One region of the Sodalis praecaptivus genome, then DNA from elsewhere that is predicted to be linked to it. Evidence: riboswitches for the same ligand, from Rfam matches in the RefSeq annotation. Region 1 holds a riboswitch; each other region holds the start of a gene.
The links. A riboswitch is a leader RNA that binds a small molecule or an ion and turns the genes downstream of it on or off. The one in region 1 is predicted to bind thiamine pyrophosphate.

Region 1 (4,812 bases):
AAAACGCTGGCATCCCTTTGCCACTGCCGTAGTGATAGGCCTTATCGCGACGCTGGCCTGGCCGTTAAGTATCGCCTCTGGGCGCCTCTTCGGCCTGGGCATTACCGCGCCGAGCGCCAATATTGTGCAGTATCTGGTGATAGGGGATGACAAATTCATCAATTGGGGGGTGTTTTTAGTACTGGGCATTTTCCTTGGCGCGTTCATCGCCGCCAAAGGCAGCGGCGAATTCCGCCTGCGCGCCGCCGATGCCGCCACCTCGATGCGCAGTTGCGCCGGCGGCATCCTGATGGGTTTCGGCGCGACAGCCGCCGGCGGGTGTTCCATCGGCAACGGCCTGGTGATGACCGCCATGCTGACCTGGCAGGGCTGGGTCGGGTTGGCCTTTATGATTTTGGGCGTCTGGACGGCGTCATGGTATCTGTTCGTACGCCCGCGGCGCCGGGCGGCGTTGCGCGCGGCATCAGCCTAATACAGGTAATAAGGAAACGTAATGATTAAGAAACTTGATGTTATCAGCCAGGTGTGTCCTTTCCCGCTTATCGAAGCGCAGTCCGCGATGGCGGCGTTACAGGCCGGCGACGAGTTGGTTATTGACTTCGACTGCACGCAGGCGACGGAAAGTCTGCCCCAATGGGCGGCGGAACAGGGGCATCTCGTTACCGATTACCAGCAGGTGGGAGCCGCACAGTGGAGCATCACGCTTAAAAAAGCCTGAGGCGGCACCCGGGGAATAGCGCAGACGGCGCATCGCCAAAGCCCTTGATGGCGGCACTGGCCGCCATCAAGGGCGCGTGGATGCGGCGTTTCGACGCGATGAAGCCGGCGGCTGGCGGTGGTGCATCAGATAGTATTCGCCGTTCTCCGCCAAACCGGTAGTAATGACGCGCCAGCCGTTATGCAGATAGAAACGCAGCGCGCGTTGATTGAGCATGAGGCACTTCAGCGCCATCGTGCCCCGGCATAAGGGATAGCAGGCGTCCAGCAGGGCGGTCCCCACCTTTTGCCGCTGCCACTGGGGAGCAATGAACAGGTTATGCAAAAAACGGTCTTGCACCGAGAGCGAAGCAAAGCCGGCGATAGCCTGGTCGATTTCCGCCACCAGGATCTTTTCCCCAAGCGTGACCGCGTCAAAATCCTCCAACTGCCAGTGGCGGTCGTCCAGCCACAGCCAGTTTGCTTTGCGTGAGGCGAGAAACAGCGTGCGCAAAAAGGGGCGGTCCGCTTCCTGATAATTTCTGACGGTAATGTCGCCGCTGTTGCTGTTCATTGCATGTCCTGCTGGCCGGGGAACCCAAAGATGTGTGAGAGTTAATTATAGTACATGTTATTTAATGTTCAGGCTAATCAAAGCAACCGCAACGGATTGATTTGTGCGGCCCGATACTGTGACGGATAATTATAAACACCTCTGTTAGTGGTTGCTTCCATTGTGGGCTTCTTATACTATCCAATAATCATAAAGTAAAATAACTGCAGCGCCGGATTTCCATCATCGGTGCGATTATTCCGTTCATTCAAATAAATATAACAGGTAGAGATAATGGGTGACCCAAGCGATAAGGATTATATGCTATTCAACAACCAGATGAAGAAAAATATTAAACTTTATCTTTCACATATATTTAACGATTCCGATGTTTTCACTTTCGCCTACTTCATGATGAATAAGGACGAAGGACACCCTGCCTATATGATATCCGATTACCCGGCGGGCTGGCTGAATCAATATCGTAATTATGGTTTTCAAAAAATTGACCCGGTAATGCTGATCGCCTGCCGTAAATTTACGCCTTTTAGCTGGCAAAATAATCCCAATCTGCCGGACCAAAACTTTTATAAGATGTCTAGCGATTACGCCCTTGACAATGGTTATACCTTCACGCTGCATGATCCTGACAACAATCTGGCGACGCTAACAATAATTCAGATGAAGCAAGGTGCTGATTTTTATGATGTCATAGAGCGTGAAAAAGATAAATTTCAGATGTTGCTCATCACCACCCATGAAAAAGTCATCCGCTTTTTCGACGCACGTAAGGAACAGGTGACCCAGGGGACTGAACCAGAACCCTGCCGGCTATCGCCGCGAGAAAAAGAGGTGTTGTTCTGGGCAAGCGTGGGTAAAACCTATAATGAAATCTCCACTATCCTGTCTATCCGCGAGGGGACCGTTAAATTTCATATTCGCAATATTATCAATAAACTCGGTGTGGCGAACGCAAAACACGCTATCACGCGCGCAATGGAACTGAAACTGTTAAGTTAGTCGTCTAGAAGATTTCCTTCTCAATTCAACGATACCATTGAGACCCTACTAATTAATCCATTTTTTTTATTTAATCTGTATAACCTACTTTGCGGTGGAGGATGTCGATTCCATTCCTTTAGTTCCCACACCATTTGTGTCTTTGTTCTCCCAGCGCTTGGACGTCATTAAAAGACTCGAGCTAATAACCCCCCGTCGGGTAAACCTGGAAAATAAAGAGGTAAATTAACGCGCCGTGCTGGCCCGGGGCATCGCTGTCGGGCACGCGGCAACGGTGAAACGCGTGATCGGGACCGAAAGCGCGGTGGTTCCGTTGGTTGACGCGTTTGTCAGACGCTAGAGCGTAAATGGATTGTATTCCGCCGGGCCATTGGGCTATCATGCCCGAAGGAAGATATCGCCGTTTATCCCTAAAAATGCTGTTTTATCAATGACTCGGGGTGCCTCGACCGCCAGGTTAAGGCTGAGAAATACCCGTATTACCTGAACTGGATCATACCAGCGTAGGGAAGTCACGGTATCCATTCACCCGCGGAACCGCCTTCTTGATCGCCGGTGGGAGAATGAGAACCATGCAACCCTCCGAATTACCGGGCGCAATTGCCGCCCAGACCCTGCTGCAACTGCGCCAGCAGGCGCCGCTGGTGCACTGCCTCACCAATGACGTGGTGCAAACCATCACCGCCAACACGCTGCTGGCTTTGGGCGCTTCCCCCGCTATGGTGGTGGAGCCGGAAGAGGCCGCGCAATTCAGCGCCATCGCAGATGCCTTATTGATTAATATCGGCACGCTATGCCAGCAGCGCGCCGCGGCCATGCTAGCGGCGATCGCCGCCGCCAGGACGGCGGGTACGCCTTGGGTTCTGGATCCCGTCGGCGTCGGCGCGCTGGATTACCGCAGTCATTTCGCCCGGCATCTATTGACCCTGCAACCGGCGGCGGTGCGCGGTAACGCCTCGGAAATTTTAGCGCTGGCCGGCATTGCCCCTGCCGGCCGCGGCGTTGACAGCGGCGATGATTCCCTGCAAGCGCTGCCCGCCGCACGGGCGCTGGCCAAGGATTGCGGCGCGGTGGTAGCGGTAACCGGCGCGGTAGACGTGATTACCGACGGTATTCGCGTCTGGCAGGTCGATGACGGCCATCCGTTAATGACGCGCGTGACCGGTACCGGTTGCGCATTGTCGGCGGTGGTGGCCGCCTGCACGGCCTTGCCGGGCGAGCGGCTGGACAATGTCGCCGGCGCCTGCCGGCTGATGGCCCGTGCCGGCCGTCTGACCGCCGCCTGGGCAGCGGGGCCTGGCAGCTTTTCCAGCGGCATGCTCGATGAGTTGTATCGTCTGTGCGCGGAGGATGTGCAATGAGTCGAATTTACTATGCGCTGTCCATCGCCGGCACCGATCCCAGCGGCGGGGCCGGTATCCAGGCCGATTTGAAAACCTTTTCCGCGCTCGGCGCCTATGGCACTACGGTTGTGACCTCGCTGGTGGCGCAAAACACGCGCGGCGTACAGTCGGTCTATCCCATTGATGCGGCGTTTGTGGCGGAGCAGATGGAGTCGGTGCTGAGCGACGTGCGTATCGATAGCGCCAAAATCGGTATGCTCGGACAAGCATCGGTTATCCGCGCGGTGGCGGCCAAGCTGCAAAAATACCCCATTCCCTGGCTGGTACTCGATACGGTCATGGTTGCGAAAAGCGGCGATGCGCTGTTGGATGAGGACGCGGTCACCAGCCTGCGGGATATTTTGTTGCCGTTAGCGTCAATTATTACCCCCAATCTGCCCGAGGCGGCGGTCCTGCTCGGCTGTGCGCCGGCGGTGGATGAGCATCAAATGCGTCAGCAGGGCCGCGCGCTTCTGGCGTTGGGGTGTCAGGCGGTGGTGATGAAAGGCGGCCATTTGGCCGGCGGCGCGAGCCCGGACTGGCTGATAAGCCCGGAGTATGAGCTGCGCTTCGACAGCGCGCGGGTCGCCACACGCCACACCCACGGCACCGGCTGCACGCTGTCAGCCGCGCTGGCCGCGCTGCGCCCGCGTTATGATGATTGGCCGCAAACCCTGCGGGCGGCCAAAGCGTGGCTGCAGCAGGCGCTGCTGCATGCCGATGATTTACGCGTGGGGCAGGGTATCGGACCGGTCCATCATTTCCATGAGTGGTGGTGATACCCCTTCAAGAATGCCGGCGGCGTAGGTGAGCAGGTCATGCGCCAGCTGCAAATGCCGCGCATCGAACGCGTTAAGCATGAAACTGGTCTCGGCGCGCTGCGGCCGGATCAGCAAGGCGGGACGCGATTGTGCCTGCGCGTTTGCTTCCGCCTGAGCGGTACTGGCGGCCAGGGTATAAATATAGCCCGGCTGGATCTGGTTTTGCGCATCGCGCCAAAGCAGTTGCAGCGCCGGCACCGCGCCCTGTCGACGGCTGATAAAGACATTGCCTGCCCAAAAACCGGTGAAGTCTCCATCCTGCTGTAGGCGCTTGTCGTCGAAACGGGAGGAGTCGACCCACTGAGCGAGGGCATCGGCGCTGAGGCTGTCCATGAGGGTC
Region 2 (4,812 bases), 1.4 Mb from region 1:
GGCGCGGGCGAACGTCCGCCAGCTTTCATCAGGGTGTGCCAGCAAATAGTCGGTGCCCTGCTGCAGGGCCGCCAAAAAGCGCTTGATCTTGGGTTCCGCCAATGCCGCTTTATTGGCGACGATGATCAATTCGTCATACGCCGGCACGCCGTAGTCTTCCACGTCAAACACTACCGGTTGTTTGCCCTGCTGCTGGAGTTCCAACGCTTCGATATTGCGATAACCGCCGATAACCGCATCCACCTGGCCCGCCATCAGCGCGCTGGTCAGCTGAAAGTTGACGTTGACCATCTGGGTATCTTGCAGGGTCAAGTGATCATGGCGCAACATGGTATCGAGCGTTGCCTCCTCCAGACCGCTGACGGAAAAACCGATTTTTTTGCCTTTCAAATCGGCCAGGGTATGGATGTTTTTATCCAGCGTCATCACCGTATTAAGCGGGGTGTCGATAAGCGTCCCGACGCGCACCAACGGCAGCCCCTGATCGGCAAAAAAATGCAGCTGCGGCTGATAGGTAATGGCCAGATCCGCTTGCTTGGCGGCCACCAGCCGCGGCGGCAGTGACGGGTCCGACGGCGGCACCAGCGTAACGTCCAAATCCGCCGCCCGGAAGGCGCCTATCTGCTGAGCCACGATAATCGGTGCGTGATCGGGGTTGATATGCCAATCCAGCACCAGCGTAATTTTATCCGCGGCGCCGGCGTAGCCGGCGGCGGCCAGGAGAAGAGCGGCAATACTCTGTTTTATCATTGTCGTTACCCATTAAAAAAACGCATCAGGCGCCGTTTTCCGGCGTCCAGAAAATAAGGCGCCGAATCAGCGCATCCACTACCGTCCATAACAACAGCGTCATTACCACCAGAATCAGCAGGGCGGCGAAACACATATCGGCCTGCATGCGCGCATTGGCGTTAAGCATCACATACCCCAGTCCTTCGGCCGAGCCGACCCACTCACCGATAATGGCGCCGATAGGGGCGACGGCGGCCGCCATGCGCAACCCGGAACCGAATGCCGGCAGCGCGGCCATCAATCTGACATGGCGCAGTTGCGCATAGGACGACGCGCGCAGGGTGCGCGCCAAATCCAGATAGTCGTTATCTACCCGGCGCAGCCCGTCGAAAAAGGCCGACACGACCGGGAAAAAGATGATAAGCACCGCCATCGCCACTTTGGCGCTCATGCCGTAGCCGAACCACAGCACCAGCAGCGGCGCCAGCGCGAAAACCGGTATCGCCTGGCTGGTGAGCACCACCGGCATTAACCAACGCTGCAATCGGGGGAAATAAACCATCCCCAGCGCCAGCAGCCCGCCCAAAACCACCCCGATCAGTAGACCGCCCATCATTTCCAGCGCGGTGATAGCACCGTGATGCGCCAGTAGAAGGCGGCCGCGCCACAGCGCAGTGGCCACGGCCGTCGGCGAGGGTAGGAGGAAGGCGGGGATGCCCGTCAGGGTAATCAGCCACCATAGCAACAGCAGACCGGCGGTCACCGTCAGGCCTTGCCGCCAGCGCGCGCCCGGCACATCCATCGCCGCTATCATTCCGCGCTCCCCAGTAGTTGGCGCAACAGCGCGCCCTGGCTTTGCTGCACGGCGGGATCATCCGGCGCCCGCGGCGGCTCGCCGGCAAGGTCCAGGCCGGTGAGAAACCGCGCGGGTTGCCCGGCGAGGACCCACAACCGATGGCTCAGGCGGCACGCCTCGAGGGGATCGTGGGTGATAAGCATCACGGTATGCGCGCTAAGCAACCGTGCCGACAGCGCCTGGATCTTGGCGCGGGTCAGGGTGTCGAGGGCAGAGAACGGCTCGTCCATCAGTACCACGGGCTGACGTTCGTAGAGCGTTCGGGCCAGGGCGGCGCGCTGCCGCATACCGCCGGAAAGCGCGGCGGGCAGGCACGCGCCGACGCCGTCCAGGCCGACCTCGGCCAGTAAGTAGTCGGCCCAGTCGCTCTCGGCTTTCTCTCTGCGCAAACGCGCGCCGAGGGTAATATTTTGTTTCACCGTCAACCACGGATAGAGCAGGTCTTTTTGCCCCATATAGGCAATCCGACCGGCGAGGGGCAGGCCATCGCTGCCGCTGACGGTACCGGCGTCCGCCGGCGTCAGACCGGCGATGATCTTCAGCAGGCTGGTTTTACCCACGCCGCTCGCGCCCAGCACCGCAGCGCATTGGCCGCCGTCGAGGGTAAAATTCAGTTTGTCGAACAGGACCCGATTATTCAGGCGCAGCGTCAGGTCACGCACCACAATCCCGATTGCCGCGGGGGGCGCGGGCGTCGCGGCAGCGATCATACGGCTATTACCGTGGGGTGGGGCGTCAACCCCATTTGCCAGAAAGCGCTTTCCAGCCGGGTGGCGGTGGTGAAAATGGCGGACAGCGCGTCAAAACGCTGTTCGGCGCCGCGCGCCAGGCCTACGCGCTCTAATTGATCGATGGCGGCCCGCGCGCCGCTCAGATAGTCGCCGTCAGAGTAATTCTGGATCCATTCAGCATAGGGATTGCCCGCCAGAACCGTGGCCGGATCATCCCGTAGGCGCTGGCCGATTTCGGCATAGCCCGCGACGCAGGGAATCAACGCGACCAGCAAGTCAAGGACATCGCCGGACTGGCCGATATCCAGCACATAGCGGGTATAGGTCAATGTCTCGCTGGCTTCGGGCTCTTTAGCCATCTCCTCCTCGCGCAGCCCCCATTGCGCGCAATAGGCCACATGCATCGGCAATTCTTTCACGATAGCCTCCAGGGAAACTACCGCGGCGCGGATCTCCGGCAGCGTACGCAATTTGTAGGCCAACAGGGCGTAAGCCCGGGCGAAATGAATAAGAAAGAGATAGTCTTGCACCAGATAGCGGCGAAAAGCGCCGTCCGGCAGCGTACCCGCCGCCAGTTGGCGGACAAAATCGTGATGAATATAAGCCTGCCAGTGATGGCCTGCTTCTTGTTTTAAGCGTCCGTACAGACCGTGCTCGAAAGCGGTTCGATTCATGGCGAGCATTCCTTTATGAAAGACAGCCGCGGCCCGGCAGGGCGATAGGCGCACCCTTGCAGGAGACCTTAGGACAGAAGGAGTAGGCAGGGCACGTCATGGCGTGCCGGGAGGCGGAGAGCGAGCATGCGCGCAAAGCGACAGCGGCGTTGGTGCCAGGCCGGCGCGGCGCCAGAACGCCGTGCGGTTTTCCCGCAAGGGCCAGCGGCAGCCAGGGCGGCGAACGACGGACGATGACGGCCTGCGCTGATCGGGGCGATGAACGACGGGCTGAGTCGGCCAGCGGCAGCCAGGGCGGCGAACGACGGACGATGACGGCCTGCGCTAATCGGGGCGATGAACGACGGGCTGTGTCGGCCAGCGGCAGCCAGAGCGAATAACGGCGGACGATGTCACGGACAGGGGGAAAATGCATGGGACCTCCAATCAGGGTGCGGAGATCCGGGTACGCTAAGGTAAATAGGCAACAGGCTATTGCCGACCGTCCCTTCGCTGGCATGACCCAGATCAGGTTCAAAGGGTTCGGCGACAGCCATCTCAGTCCAGACAGGACACCCCTCGGATACGCTAGTTATACGGGATTCGTTTTTTTATTTCAATCCTTACCGGCGCATCGGACGGCTGCGCGGACCACGACGCGCGCGGGCCGCGGAGGCCTACCCGTGGTCCGTCGGTCGCGGCAAAGGGCAGAACAAGAGAGGCATATTAGTCAGGACGCGATGACAGCGCGTCAAGCGGCGCAGTGGCGGACGGTGCGCTCTGGAGCCTGCCCGGCGTCCAGCCGAGTTCCAGTGAGATTTTATGGGCGGTTTCCATTACCAGGCCGGCCAGCCCCTCCAGTCGAGGCAGAGGAAGGCGATCCGCAGGCCCGGAGACGCTGACCGCGGCGAATACCTGGCCATTGGCGCCGCGCACGGGGGCGCCGACGCAGTGAACGTTCAGCTCATTTTCTTGCAGATCAAAAGCATAGCCCCGCTCGCGGGTAAGCCGCAGCTCTGCAAGCAGGGCATCGCCGTCGGTCAAGGTGTGCGGCGTGCGCTCAATCAGCGTGTCGCTGATGATTTTATTGATAAGCGTAGGGGGTTGCCAGGCAAGGAACGCTTTGCCCACGCTGGTGCAATGCACCAGCGCCGCTTCGATACGGGTTATCATGGTGTTGCCGCTGCTGTTCATCGCCTGGCGCTCAACATAGGCCATTTGTGCGCCGTCAAATATGCATAGATGGGTGTTTTCACCGGTAATCAACTGCAACTGGGTGGCGTACGGCCGCGCGTGGCTATCAAGGTCGAGATTATGCAGCACCAGACTGCCCAACTGGAATAATTTCATGCCCAGCTTATAGGTGTCGCGTTTACCGTTTTGCTCCAACAGGCCGATGTCGCGCAGAGAGGAGACCAGACGATGGGTGGTGGCGCGCGGCAGCCCGGTGCGTCCGGCGATTTCGGCCGGCGTCAGGTTCGCATCCCGCTGAGAGAAGCATTCCAATATTTGCAGCACCTTGGTCAGGCTTTTGATTGACGCCTGATTGGTTGTTTCACTATTGGCGCTGTTGTTCATACCCACCCCATCAATGACCCGTCAGACAATCCGGACGGCCTCAGGCCGCCCTTAACCTTGACGCCGACGACCCCGGCGCCGCCCCGTGCGCGGGGGGTCACGGCATAGGCCGTTTTGCACCAACGCCGGCGATAATGTCGAGTATATCTCGAATAGTGGGATTTTTGCATCGCTTAACCTTCCCTATACCAAAAAGCGTCAGACGTCGCGCCCCGCAAGGCGCCGGCATACGCCTGAACGACGCCGGCCGGCGCCGTCGTTG
Region 3 (4,812 bases), 2.2 Mb from region 1:
CGCGGTTTCCGTCAAGGGAAACATATCCTGCGGGTGCTTTACTACCGTCCGCTGAGCAATCTGTTACCCGGTACGCCGCTGCGGCGCTCGGACAATCATATTGTCCGGCAGATCTTCAGCGGCCTGACGCGTATAAATGAGGAAAATGGGGAACTCGAGGCGGATCTGGCCCATCACTGGCAGGCGCTGGCCCCCGATCATTGGCGTTTTTATCTGCGTCCAGCGGTGCGTTTTCACCACGGCCGGGAGATGACCGTCGACGATGTCATCCAGTCGCTGTCGCGCCTGACCGGCAACCCGCTATTTGCCTCGATCCTGTCTTTGCACTCCCCCGCGCCCCATACGCTGGATATTAAACTCGCCGGGCGCGACGATTGGCTGCCCTGGCTGCTGGCGAGCGTATCGGCGATGATCCTGCCCGCCGAATGGCGTACTCTGCCGGATTTCGCCCGCCGGCCCGTTGGCACCGGCCCCTATAGCGTGGTGCGCAACCACCCGAGCCAGCTGACCATCCGCGCGTTCGACGATTACTTCGGCTACCGGGCGCTGATTGATGAGGTCAATATCTGGGTGCTGCCGGAGCTGTCCCATGAGCTTAGCTATAGCGGCGTTCAGCTGCAAAACGTGGCTATGCCGCCGGGGGAAGACGGCAGCAGCGACGCCGCCGCGGAGATACGTCAGGAAGAGGGGTGCTACTTTTTACTTTACGACCAGCGCTCGCCGCTGATGCAACGCCCGGAAATACGCCGCTGGCTCTGCGACTACCTCAACCCGCTGGCGCTGCTGCCCTATACCCCGCCCGCAAGCCAACATTTCTGGTCGCCGGCCTACGGACTGTTGCCGCGCTGGCACCACCGCCGCCATGAACCGCCGGCGGCTAAACCACCAGAACTGACCCGACTGACCCTCACTCTATACCGCAACCATTCGGAATTCGACGTGCTTGCCGCCGCGCTGAGCGCGCTATTGGCGGCGCAGTCCATCCAGTTGGACATCAACGCGGTGGAATATGACCAATGGTACCGCGGCGACGCCACCGCGGATATTTGGCTAGGCAGCGCCAATTTCTCGCTGCCGCTGGCGTTTTCGCTGTTTGCCACCCTGTATGAAATACCGCTAGTGCATCGTTGCCTGCCGCCGACGCTTCACGACGCGGCCGAACGTTGGCGCCATCGTCAACTGCCGATGGCGGAGTGGTGCCGGTCGCTGGTTGACGAACATGGGTTTCATCCGCTGTACCACAACTGGCTCAGCCTGCAGGGCAGCCGTAGCATGCGCGGGATCCGGATGAACACCCTGGGCTGGTTCGATTTCAAATCGGCCTGGTTCGCGCCGCCGGCACCCTAGCTACGCGCAGGTTACCGGCACCCTGGTTATCGTTTCCCTTGTTTTCCGTATTTCCGGCGCCAATGGCGGGATTTACTGTTAACCCGACTCGTAAGCGTTTACAATCAATGCCGTTCTCAACGGGGTGCCCACTCCCGCCGCCCGCCGCGGCCGGGGTCAGCTGAGAGAAGACCCGTCGAACCTGATCCGGTTAATACCGGCGAAGGGATTTGAGAGTGCGCTTCTGCCTCAAAGACCTTTGCCACCCTTATCTCAGGAGTGCAAAGTGTTGAAAAAATGGTTGTTCTGTCTGTTACTGGCCGCCGCCGCGCCGGCGTGGGCCAAACCGACCCTGACGGTGTACACCTATGACTCGTTCTCTTCCGAATGGGGCCCGGGGCCGGCGATAAAAACGGCGTTTGAAAAAGAGTGCGGCTGCGAGCTGAAATTCGTCGCGCTGGAAGACGGGGTGGCGCTGCTGAACCGCTTACGCCTGGAAGGCAACAATAGCCGTGCTGACATCGTGCTGGGCCTGGATAACAACCTGCTGCAGGCGGCGCACGATACCGGCCTATTCGCCCCCCACCGAGTCGCTACCGACGCGCTTACGCTGCCCGGCGGCTGGCATGACGACACTTTCCTTCCCTACGACTACGGTTATTTCGCATTTGTCTATGACCAGACCAAACTTAAAAACCCGCCCCGCAGCCTGCATGAGCTGGTGGACGGCCCCGCATCATTAAAAATCATCTATGAAGATCCGCGCACCAGCACCCCTGGGCTGGGGCTGCTGCTGTGGGTGCAGAAAGTCTATGGCGACGGCGCGCGGGCGGCCTGGGAAAAACTGGCCGCGAAAACCGTTACCGTGACCAAAGGCTGGAGCGAAGCCTATGGCCTGTTCCTGAAAGGGGAAGCGGACATGGTGCTTAGCTACACCACCTCGCCGGCGTACCATATTATCGAAGAGAAGAAAAATCAGTACGCGGCGGCGGACTTCAGCGAAGGGCACTACCAGCAGGTGGAAGTGGCCGGGCAACTCGCGGCCAGCAAACAGCCGGCACTCGCCCATCGCTTTATGCAATTCATCCTCACGCCGGCGTTCCAGCAGGCCATTCCCACCGGCAACTGGATGTATCCGGTGACCCCTACCCCGCTGCCGGCCGGCTTCGCTGCCCCCGCGCAGCGGACATTGAGTTTCACCCCGCAACAGGTAGCCGCCGAGCGCGCCGGCTGGGTCAGCGCCTGGCAGCAGGCCGTCAGCCGCTAATGTCCGCCGCCCGCCGTCGCAGCGGCGCGCATGCGCCGTGGGCGCGAGGACGTTCGGCGCGGCGAATCCGGGGCGGCCCCATCGGCGAGCGCCCCGCCACCGCCCTTGCCGTGCCGATGACGGGCCGCAGCGCCGGCTTTCCCGGCTGGTTATGGCCCGGCGTCGCGGCGGCGTCGGTCATTGCCATTATCGCCATTGCCGCCTTCGGCGCGCTGTGGCGCCACGCGCCCGCGCATCCCTGGCGCCCGCTGCTGGCCGACAGCTATCTGTGGCATGTGGTGTCCTTTACCTTTATCCAGGCGCTGTTATCGGCGCTGTGCTCCACTTTGCCGGCCGTAGCGCTGGCCCGGGCCCTCTACCGCCGGCGGTTTCCCGGCCGCGCGCTGCTGCTGCGTTTTTGCGGTATGACGCTGGTGCTGCCGGTGCTCGTGGGCGTCTTTGGCATTATGAGCGTGTTTGGCCAGCAGGGCTGGCTGGCGCAGCTGTGCCGCTTGCTGCACGTGGAATATGGGTTTTCCCCCTATGGCCTAAGCGGTATCCTGCTGGCGCACGTCTTTTTCAACCTGCCGCTGGCGACGCGATTACTGTTGCAGGCGCTCGAGAGCATTCCCGTGGAGCAGCGGCAACTGGCGGCCCAGTTGGGTATGTCCGCCGGGCCGTTTTTCCGCCTGGTCGAATGGCCCTACTTACGCCGTCAGCTTTTGCCGGCGGCCGCGCTGATTTTCATGTTGTGTTTCGCCAGTTTCGCCACCGTGCTGGCGCTGGGCGGCGGCCCGCGGGCGACGACGATCGAGTTGGCAATTTATCAGGCCCTCAGCTATGACTTCGATGTCGGCCGCGCCGCCCTGCTGGCGCTCATACAAATGGTCTGCTGCCTTGGGCTGGTGATGCTGAGCCAGCGCCTGGCCGGGGCGCTGCCGGTAGGCCATAGCCAGCACGCTCGCTGGCGCGAACGCCAAACGGCGCCGGGCGGGATCCTGTGCGACGGCCTGATTATTCTGGCTGCGCTGCTGTTTCTGGTGCCGCCGCTGCTGGCGGTGGTCATTGGCGGCCTAAGCGGCAGCCTGCTGACGGTGTTAACGCAAACCGCGCTATGGCGGGCGGTGTTCACCTCGCTGTCTATTGCCCTGTGCGCCGGCCTGCTGTGTCTGCTGCTCACCGCTATGCTGCTTTGGAGCAGCCGCGAGTTGCGTCTGCGCCAGCGCCGCCTGGGCGCCCAGCTCTTGGATTTGAGCGGCATGGTGATCCTGGCGATGCCCGGCATCGTGCTGGCGACGGGTTTTTTTCTGCTGGCAATGGACAGCGGCGGACTGCCCGCGTCGCCCGCGCCGGTGGTTATCCTGGCGAATGCGCTGATGGCCATTCCTTATGCGCTGAAGGTATTGGAAAGTCCCATGCAGGACGTGGCCGACCGCTACCGTCAACTGTGTCTGGCGCTCGATCTCCGCGGCCTTAACCGGTTACGCCTGGTGGAGTGGCGCGCGCTGCGCCAGCCGGCAGGGCGGGCGCTGGCCTTCGCCAGCATCTTATCCCTGGGGGATTTTGGCGTGATTGCCCTGTTCGGCAGCGAGGATTTCCGTACCTTGCCGCTTTATCTCTATCAGCAGATAGGCGCCTATCGCAGCCAGGATGGTGCGGTGACTGCGCTGCTATTGCTGCTGCTCTGCCTGCTGCTGTTTAGCTTGTTTGAAACCTTGTCGGGGTCCCATGATAACGCTGGATAACGTGACCTGGCTTTACCGCCATTTACCCATGCGCTTCGATGTCCATCTCGACGCCGGCGAAAAGGTGGCGGTACTGGGCCCGAGCGGCGCCGGTAAAAGCACGCTGCTGAACGTGATCGCCGGCTTCCTGACGCCGCACAGCGGCAGTTTGTGGCTGGACGGCGTGCGCCATCACCAGACGCCGCCGGCACGGCGGCCGGTATCGATGCTGTTTCAGGAAAACAACCTGTTTGCGCACTTGACGGTGGCGGAAAATATCGGGCTTGGCCTGCATCCCGGCCTGCGTTTGACGCCGGCGCAGCGCACCCAATTAGCGCAAGCGGCGCGGCAGGTCGGGCTGGAAAACGTGCTGGACCGGCTGCCGGCGGCCATCTCCGGCGGCCAGCGTCAACGCACCGCCCTTGCCCGCTGTCTGGTGCGTCAGCAGCCGATTCTCCTGCTTGATGAGCCCTTTTCCGCGCTGGATCCGGCTCTGCGCGCCGAGATGGTGAGATT
Region 4 (4,812 bases), 1.5 Mb from region 1:
GCGCATCATCCAGACCGGCGTGACGTCGACCGGCTGGCGCAGCAGGGCGCGCAAATAGCGGTCGTTTTTCAATTCACTCATTCGGGTATCCTTGCTGTTATGGGTGAATTGTAGCATGGGCGCCGGGTTTTACCGATGCGCGCGACAAAGGGCAACGGTATCTTCAATCAACCGGCGCGCCACGGTCCCGGGCGGCGGCAGCAGCGGTAGCGCGTCGTAACGATACCAGCCGGCGTCGAGAAGCTCGCGCGGATCATGCTGGATGTCGCCCCGGTCATAATCGGCCATAAACGCCATCATCAGCGAATGGGGAAACGGCCAGGGCTGGGAGGTCACGTAACGCACATTTTTCACCTGCACCTGCGTTTCCTCCATCACTTCACGCGCGACGCATTGCTCCAGCGTTTCGCCCACTTCAACAAAGCCGGCCAGCACGGTATAAATGTCTCCGCGATGGCGGCTGTGGCGCGCCAGCAAAATCTGGTCATCGCGGCGGATGGCCACGATAATGCAGGGGGCGATTTGCGGGTAATAACGTTCGTGGCAGTGATCGCATAGGCAGGCCCATTCCGTTTTGCTCAAGCGCATCCGGTGGCCGCAATAACCGCAATGACGATGCGAACGGAAGAACTCCGCAAGCTGCACGCCCCGCCCGGCCAGTTGGAACAGGCCCGGCTCGGCATCCAGCATTTGCCGCACCGATCCCATGTCCCGCGGCATCGTTTGGCGCACCAGCCAGACCGGATCCCCCGCCCATTCGCCGATGGGCAGCGCCAGCATGCCGGTCAGTCCCGCATCCGCCGCGCTGCCGAAAGGCAGTTCCCCCTGCGGCAGCCAGAGTTTGGCCTCTTGGCTGACCACCCACCAGCCCCGTTCATACCCGCTAAGTTCGTGTTCCATTTTAGTTGCACTACCTCTTATTCACTGGCAAGCTAGAAAACCTTAACGTTTTACTCGCTTTTATTTATCCGTCACGCAGCGTTATTTTTATCACTTCGGAGTCAATCATGCTAAACCAGTTGGAAAATCTGGCGAAATGCGTTGCTGGCAATAATGAATTTATTGATCAGTGGTTACAGGCCCGCAAGGGACTTTTGGTGGCGTACTACCATTTGATCGGCTTAAAGCCCAACAAAGAAAAGCATACTCCCCTGGACGAAGAAGCGCTGGACGCCTTTTGCCATCAGTTGGTGGATTATCTCTCCGCCGGTCATTTCCACGTTTACGATCGTATCGTGCCGGAAGGGGAAACGACGTCCGCACTGATTTACAGCGCTCTACAGGAAAACACGCAGCAGATCATGGCGCTTTACGACAGTCACCTTGAAAGCGCTATCGACCACGACAACTATCTGGCGTTTCAGGAAGCGTTGTCGGGCGTGGGTGAAGCGTTGGCGAACCGTTTCATCCTTGAGGATAAACTGATTCAGCAGGCGCTGGAGTACAGTGTGCAGGCCGCATCGGCCCTCCCTGCCGCCAATAGCGCCGATATGGCCCGCCCGGCCTGAATCTCCCCGGTAACGGTCAGCGCCGACGTTGCCATTTAGTGCCAAGAAATTGTAGTCTGTAGCGGTCCGCCTGGCGGACCATCATCTTGTCGGAGTGCCCAGCGCGTATGTTACGCCGGGCTGAGACCGTTCATTCGGGATCCGCGGAACCTGATCAGGTTAAAACCTGCGAAGGGAACAAGAGTAATTCATTCTGTCTGGCGTCATTGCCCCTCATCACGGCCGCGGCGCCATTCATTACTCCCCGCAACGCTCCTGACAAGCAACTCCCGGTAATTTTATTGAGGAACTTGCTATGTCATCATCTGCTCCTCCCGTTTCACGCCGCACCAGCCGCGCGCAGGCGCAGGCGTTTATTGATACCCTTAAAGGCACCGATTTCCCCCGCTCCCGCCGCATCTATTTGCAAGGACAGCACCCGTCAGTTCGCGTGCCGATGCGCGAAATCCAGCTCAGCCCCACCCTCATCGGCGGCCACGGCGCTGAGGCGCAGTATGAGGATAACGAGCCGGTGCCGGTCTACGATACCGCCGGTCCCTACGGCGATCCGACGGTACCCATTGACGTTCGCGTCGGGCTGGCGCCGCTGCGCGCGCAATGGATCGCGGCGCGCCAGGACAGCGAACCGGTGACGACGCTCAGCTCCGGCTACAGCTGCGCGCGCCGCGCCGACGCCGGACTGGCCCACTTGCGCTTCGCCGCACCGCCCACGCCGCGGCGCGCCCTGACAGGCCGCTGCGTTACCCAAATGCACTACGCTCGCGCCGGCATCATTACGCCGGAAATGGAGTTTATCGCGCTGCGGGAAAATATGGGCCGGGAACGCATCCGCGGCGATACCCTGCGTCAGCAGCACCCCGGGCAAGCGTTCGGCGCGGCGCTGCCGGAAAATATTAGCCCGGAGTTCGTGCGCCAGGAGGTGGCCGCCGGCCGCGCCATCATTCCCGCCAACATCAATCACCCCGAAGCGGAGCCGATGATTATCGGCCGCCACTTTTTGGTCAAGGTCAACGCCAACATCGGCAACTCGGCGGTCACCTCCTCGATTGAGGAAGAGGTGGAAAAGCTGGTGTGGGCCACCCGCTGGGGCGCAGATACGGTGATGGATCTCTCCACCGGTCGCTATATTCATGAAACCCGTGAATGGATTTTGCGCAATAGCCCGGTGCCTATCGGCACCGTCCCGCTGTATCAGGCGCTGGAGAAAGTCCACGGCGTGGCGGAGAACCTCACTTGGGCTATCTTCCGCGATACGCTGCTGGAGCAAGCGGAACAGGGTGTAGATTATTTCACCCTGCACGCGGGCGTGCTGCTGCGCTACGTGCCGATGACCGCGCGACGTCTGACCGGCATCGTTTCGCGCGGCGGCTCCATCATGGCCAAATGGTGCCTGTCGCACCATCAGGAAAATTTTCTTTACGCGCATTTCCGCGAAATATGCCAAATTTGCGCCGCCTATGACGTGGCGTTGTCGCTGGGCGACGGGCTACGTCCGGGGTCGATTCAAGACGCCAACGATGAGGCGCAGTTCGCCGAGCTTTATACGCTGGGCGAGCTGACCAACATCGCGTGGGAATACGATGTGCAGGTCATGATCGAGGGGCCGGGACATGTACCGATGCAGATGATCCGGCGCAATATGACCGAACAGCTGACGCATTGTCATGAAGCGCCTTTCTATACCTTGGGGCCGCTCACCACCGATATCGCGCCCGGTTACGACCATATCACATCCGGTATCGGCGCCGCGCTTATCGGCTGGTACGGTTGCGCGATGCTCTGCTACGTCACGCCGAAAGAGCATCTCGGGCTACCCAATAAAGAAGACGTCAAACAGGGGTTGATTACCTATAAAATCGCCGCCCACGCCGCCGATCTCGCCAAAGGGCACCCCGGCGCGCAAATCCGCGATAACGCGATGTCGAAAGCGCGTTTCGAGTTTCGCTGGGAAGACCAGTTCAACCTGGCGCTGGATCCCGACACCGCCCGCGCCTATCACGACGAAACGCTGCCGCAGGCGTCGGGTAAAGTGGCGCATTTCTGCTCCATGTGCGGCCCGAAATTCTGTTCGATGAAAATATCCCGCGAGGTGCGCGACTTCGCGGACGCTCAAGCGGCGCAGGCCAAAGCGGCAGGAATGGCCGGCATGGCTTCGGCGTTTCGCGAACGCGGCGGCGATATCTATCTGCCGTCTGCCGATAGCGAGGTGAGCGATGAAGACTAAAGCACCCTTTGCGCCGGTACCGCACCGTCTCGGCCTCTATCCGGTAGTGGATTCGCTGGCCTGGCTGGTGCGCATGCTGGATGCCGGCGTGACCACGGTACAATTGCGCATCAAAGACCGCAGCGAAACGCAGGTGGCGGCGGATGTCGAAGCGGCGGTCCTGCTGGGCCGCCGTTATGACGCCCGGGTGTTTATCAACGATTACTGGCGGCTGGCTATCCACTATGGCGCCTACGGTGTGCATCTGGGTCAGGAGGATATGGTTAGCGCCGACGCCGACGCCCTACGCGCCGCCGGCCTGCGGCTGGGTCTGTCCACCCACGACGAAACGGAGCTGGCGCGTGCGCTGGCCTGGCAGCCCTCCTATATCGCCCTTGGTCACATCTTTCCCACCGCCACGAAAGTGATGCCGTCCCGCCCTCAAGGGCTGGAGACGCTGCGGCGCCTGGTCGCCGAGCTGCCGCCTATCCCCACCGTGGCCATTGGGGGAATCGGTCGCGAACAGGTGGAGGCGGTATTGGCGTGCGGCGTGGGCAGCGTCGCGGTGGTCAGCGCCATCACCCGCGCGCCGGACTGGCGCCAGGCGACCTCCGCCTTACAGTCGATAATAGCGGCATGGGAGCGTCGCCATGACCAATGAACCCCGACGCACCACGGCCGACGCCGACCGCTTGCCCGAGGCTAAGGGCGGCCGTTCGTCAGAGACGTTAGACGATCAGGCTTTTATGCGCTACAGCCGCCAGCTGTTGTTGCAAGATATCGGCGTAGAGGGCCAGCAACGGCTACAGGCGGCAACGGTGCTGCTGGCGGGGCTGGGCGGACTGGGTTCGCCGGCCGCCCTGTATTTGGCGGCGGCCGGTGTCGGCACGCTGCTGCTGGCGGATGACGATGCGCTGCACATTACCAATTTACAGCGGCAAATCCTCTATCGCACCGCCGATCTCGGCCGGTCGAAAGCGGAACTGGCGCAGCGCGAACTGACGGCGCTCAATCCCGGCGGCCGCTACCTGCCCCTTACGCGGCGGCTGGCGGGCGACTGGCTTGACGAGCAGGTTGCGCGCGCCGATTTGGTACTGGATT

Region 2: it holds a riboswitch for thiamine pyrophosphate, as region 1 does, so the genes downstream of both, SANT_RS12105 (TenA family protein) here and thiM (hydroxyethylthiazole kinase) in region 1, are expected to answer to the same signal.
Region 3: it holds a riboswitch for thiamine pyrophosphate, as region 1 does, so the genes downstream of both, thiB (thiamine ABC transporter substrate binding subunit) here and thiM (hydroxyethylthiazole kinase) in region 1, are expected to answer to the same signal.
Region 4: it holds a riboswitch for thiamine pyrophosphate, as region 1 does, so the genes downstream of both, thiC (phosphomethylpyrimidine synthase ThiC) here and thiM (hydroxyethylthiazole kinase) in region 1, are expected to answer to the same signal.

Annotation. Positions count from the first base shown of each region.
Region 1 covers NZ_CP006569.1:1,317,928-1,322,739, forward strand. The annotation lists gene tsuA (thiosulfate utilization transporter TsuA/YeeE) at 1-472, shown strand, start outside; gene tsuB (thiosulfate utilization sulfurtransferase TsuB/YeeD) at 494-718, shown strand; gene SANT_RS05885 (GNAT family N-acetyltransferase) at 785-1,270, opposite strand; gene SANT_RS05890 (helix-turn-helix transcriptional regulator) at 1,544-2,269, shown strand; TPP riboswitch at 2,696-2,796, shown strand; gene thiM (hydroxyethylthiazole kinase) at 2,842-3,630, shown strand; gene thiD (bifunctional hydroxymethylpyrimidine kinase/phosphomethylpyrimidine kinase) at 3,627-4,430, shown strand; gene SANT_RS05905 (hypothetical protein) at 4,377-4,812, opposite strand, start outside.
Region 2 covers NZ_CP006569.1:2,749,376-2,754,187, reverse strand. The annotation lists gene SANT_RS12120 (ABC transporter substrate-binding protein) at 1-750, opposite strand, end outside; gene SANT_RS12115 (ABC transporter permease) at 776-1,546, opposite strand; gene SANT_RS12110 (ABC transporter ATP-binding protein) at 1,543-2,298, opposite strand; gene SANT_RS12105 (TenA family protein) at 2,295-2,993, opposite strand; TPP riboswitch at 3,461-3,562, opposite strand; gene SANT_RS12095 (IclR family transcriptional regulator) at 3,699-4,550, opposite strand.
Region 3 covers NZ_CP006569.1:3,861,078-3,865,889, forward strand. The annotation lists gene sgrR (HTH-type transcriptional regulator SgrR) at 1-1,347, shown strand, start outside; TPP riboswitch at 1,458-1,573, shown strand; gene thiB (thiamine ABC transporter substrate binding subunit) at 1,616-2,593, shown strand; gene thiP (thiamine/thiamine pyrophosphate ABC transporter permease ThiP) at 2,710-4,317, shown strand; gene thiQ (thiamine ABC transporter ATP-binding protein ThiQ) at 4,301-4,812, shown strand, end outside.
Region 4 covers NZ_CP006569.1:4,499,877-4,504,688, forward strand. The annotation lists gene hemE (uroporphyrinogen decarboxylase) at 1-81, opposite strand, end outside; gene nudC (NAD(+) diphosphatase) at 130-900, opposite strand; gene SANT_RS19995 (Rsd/AlgQ family anti-sigma factor) at 1,008-1,508, shown strand; TPP riboswitch at 1,589-1,702, shown strand; gene thiC (phosphomethylpyrimidine synthase ThiC) at 1,804-3,732, shown strand; gene thiE (thiamine phosphate synthase) at 3,722-4,372, shown strand; gene SANT_RS20010 (HesA/MoeB/ThiF family protein) at 4,458-4,812, shown strand, end outside.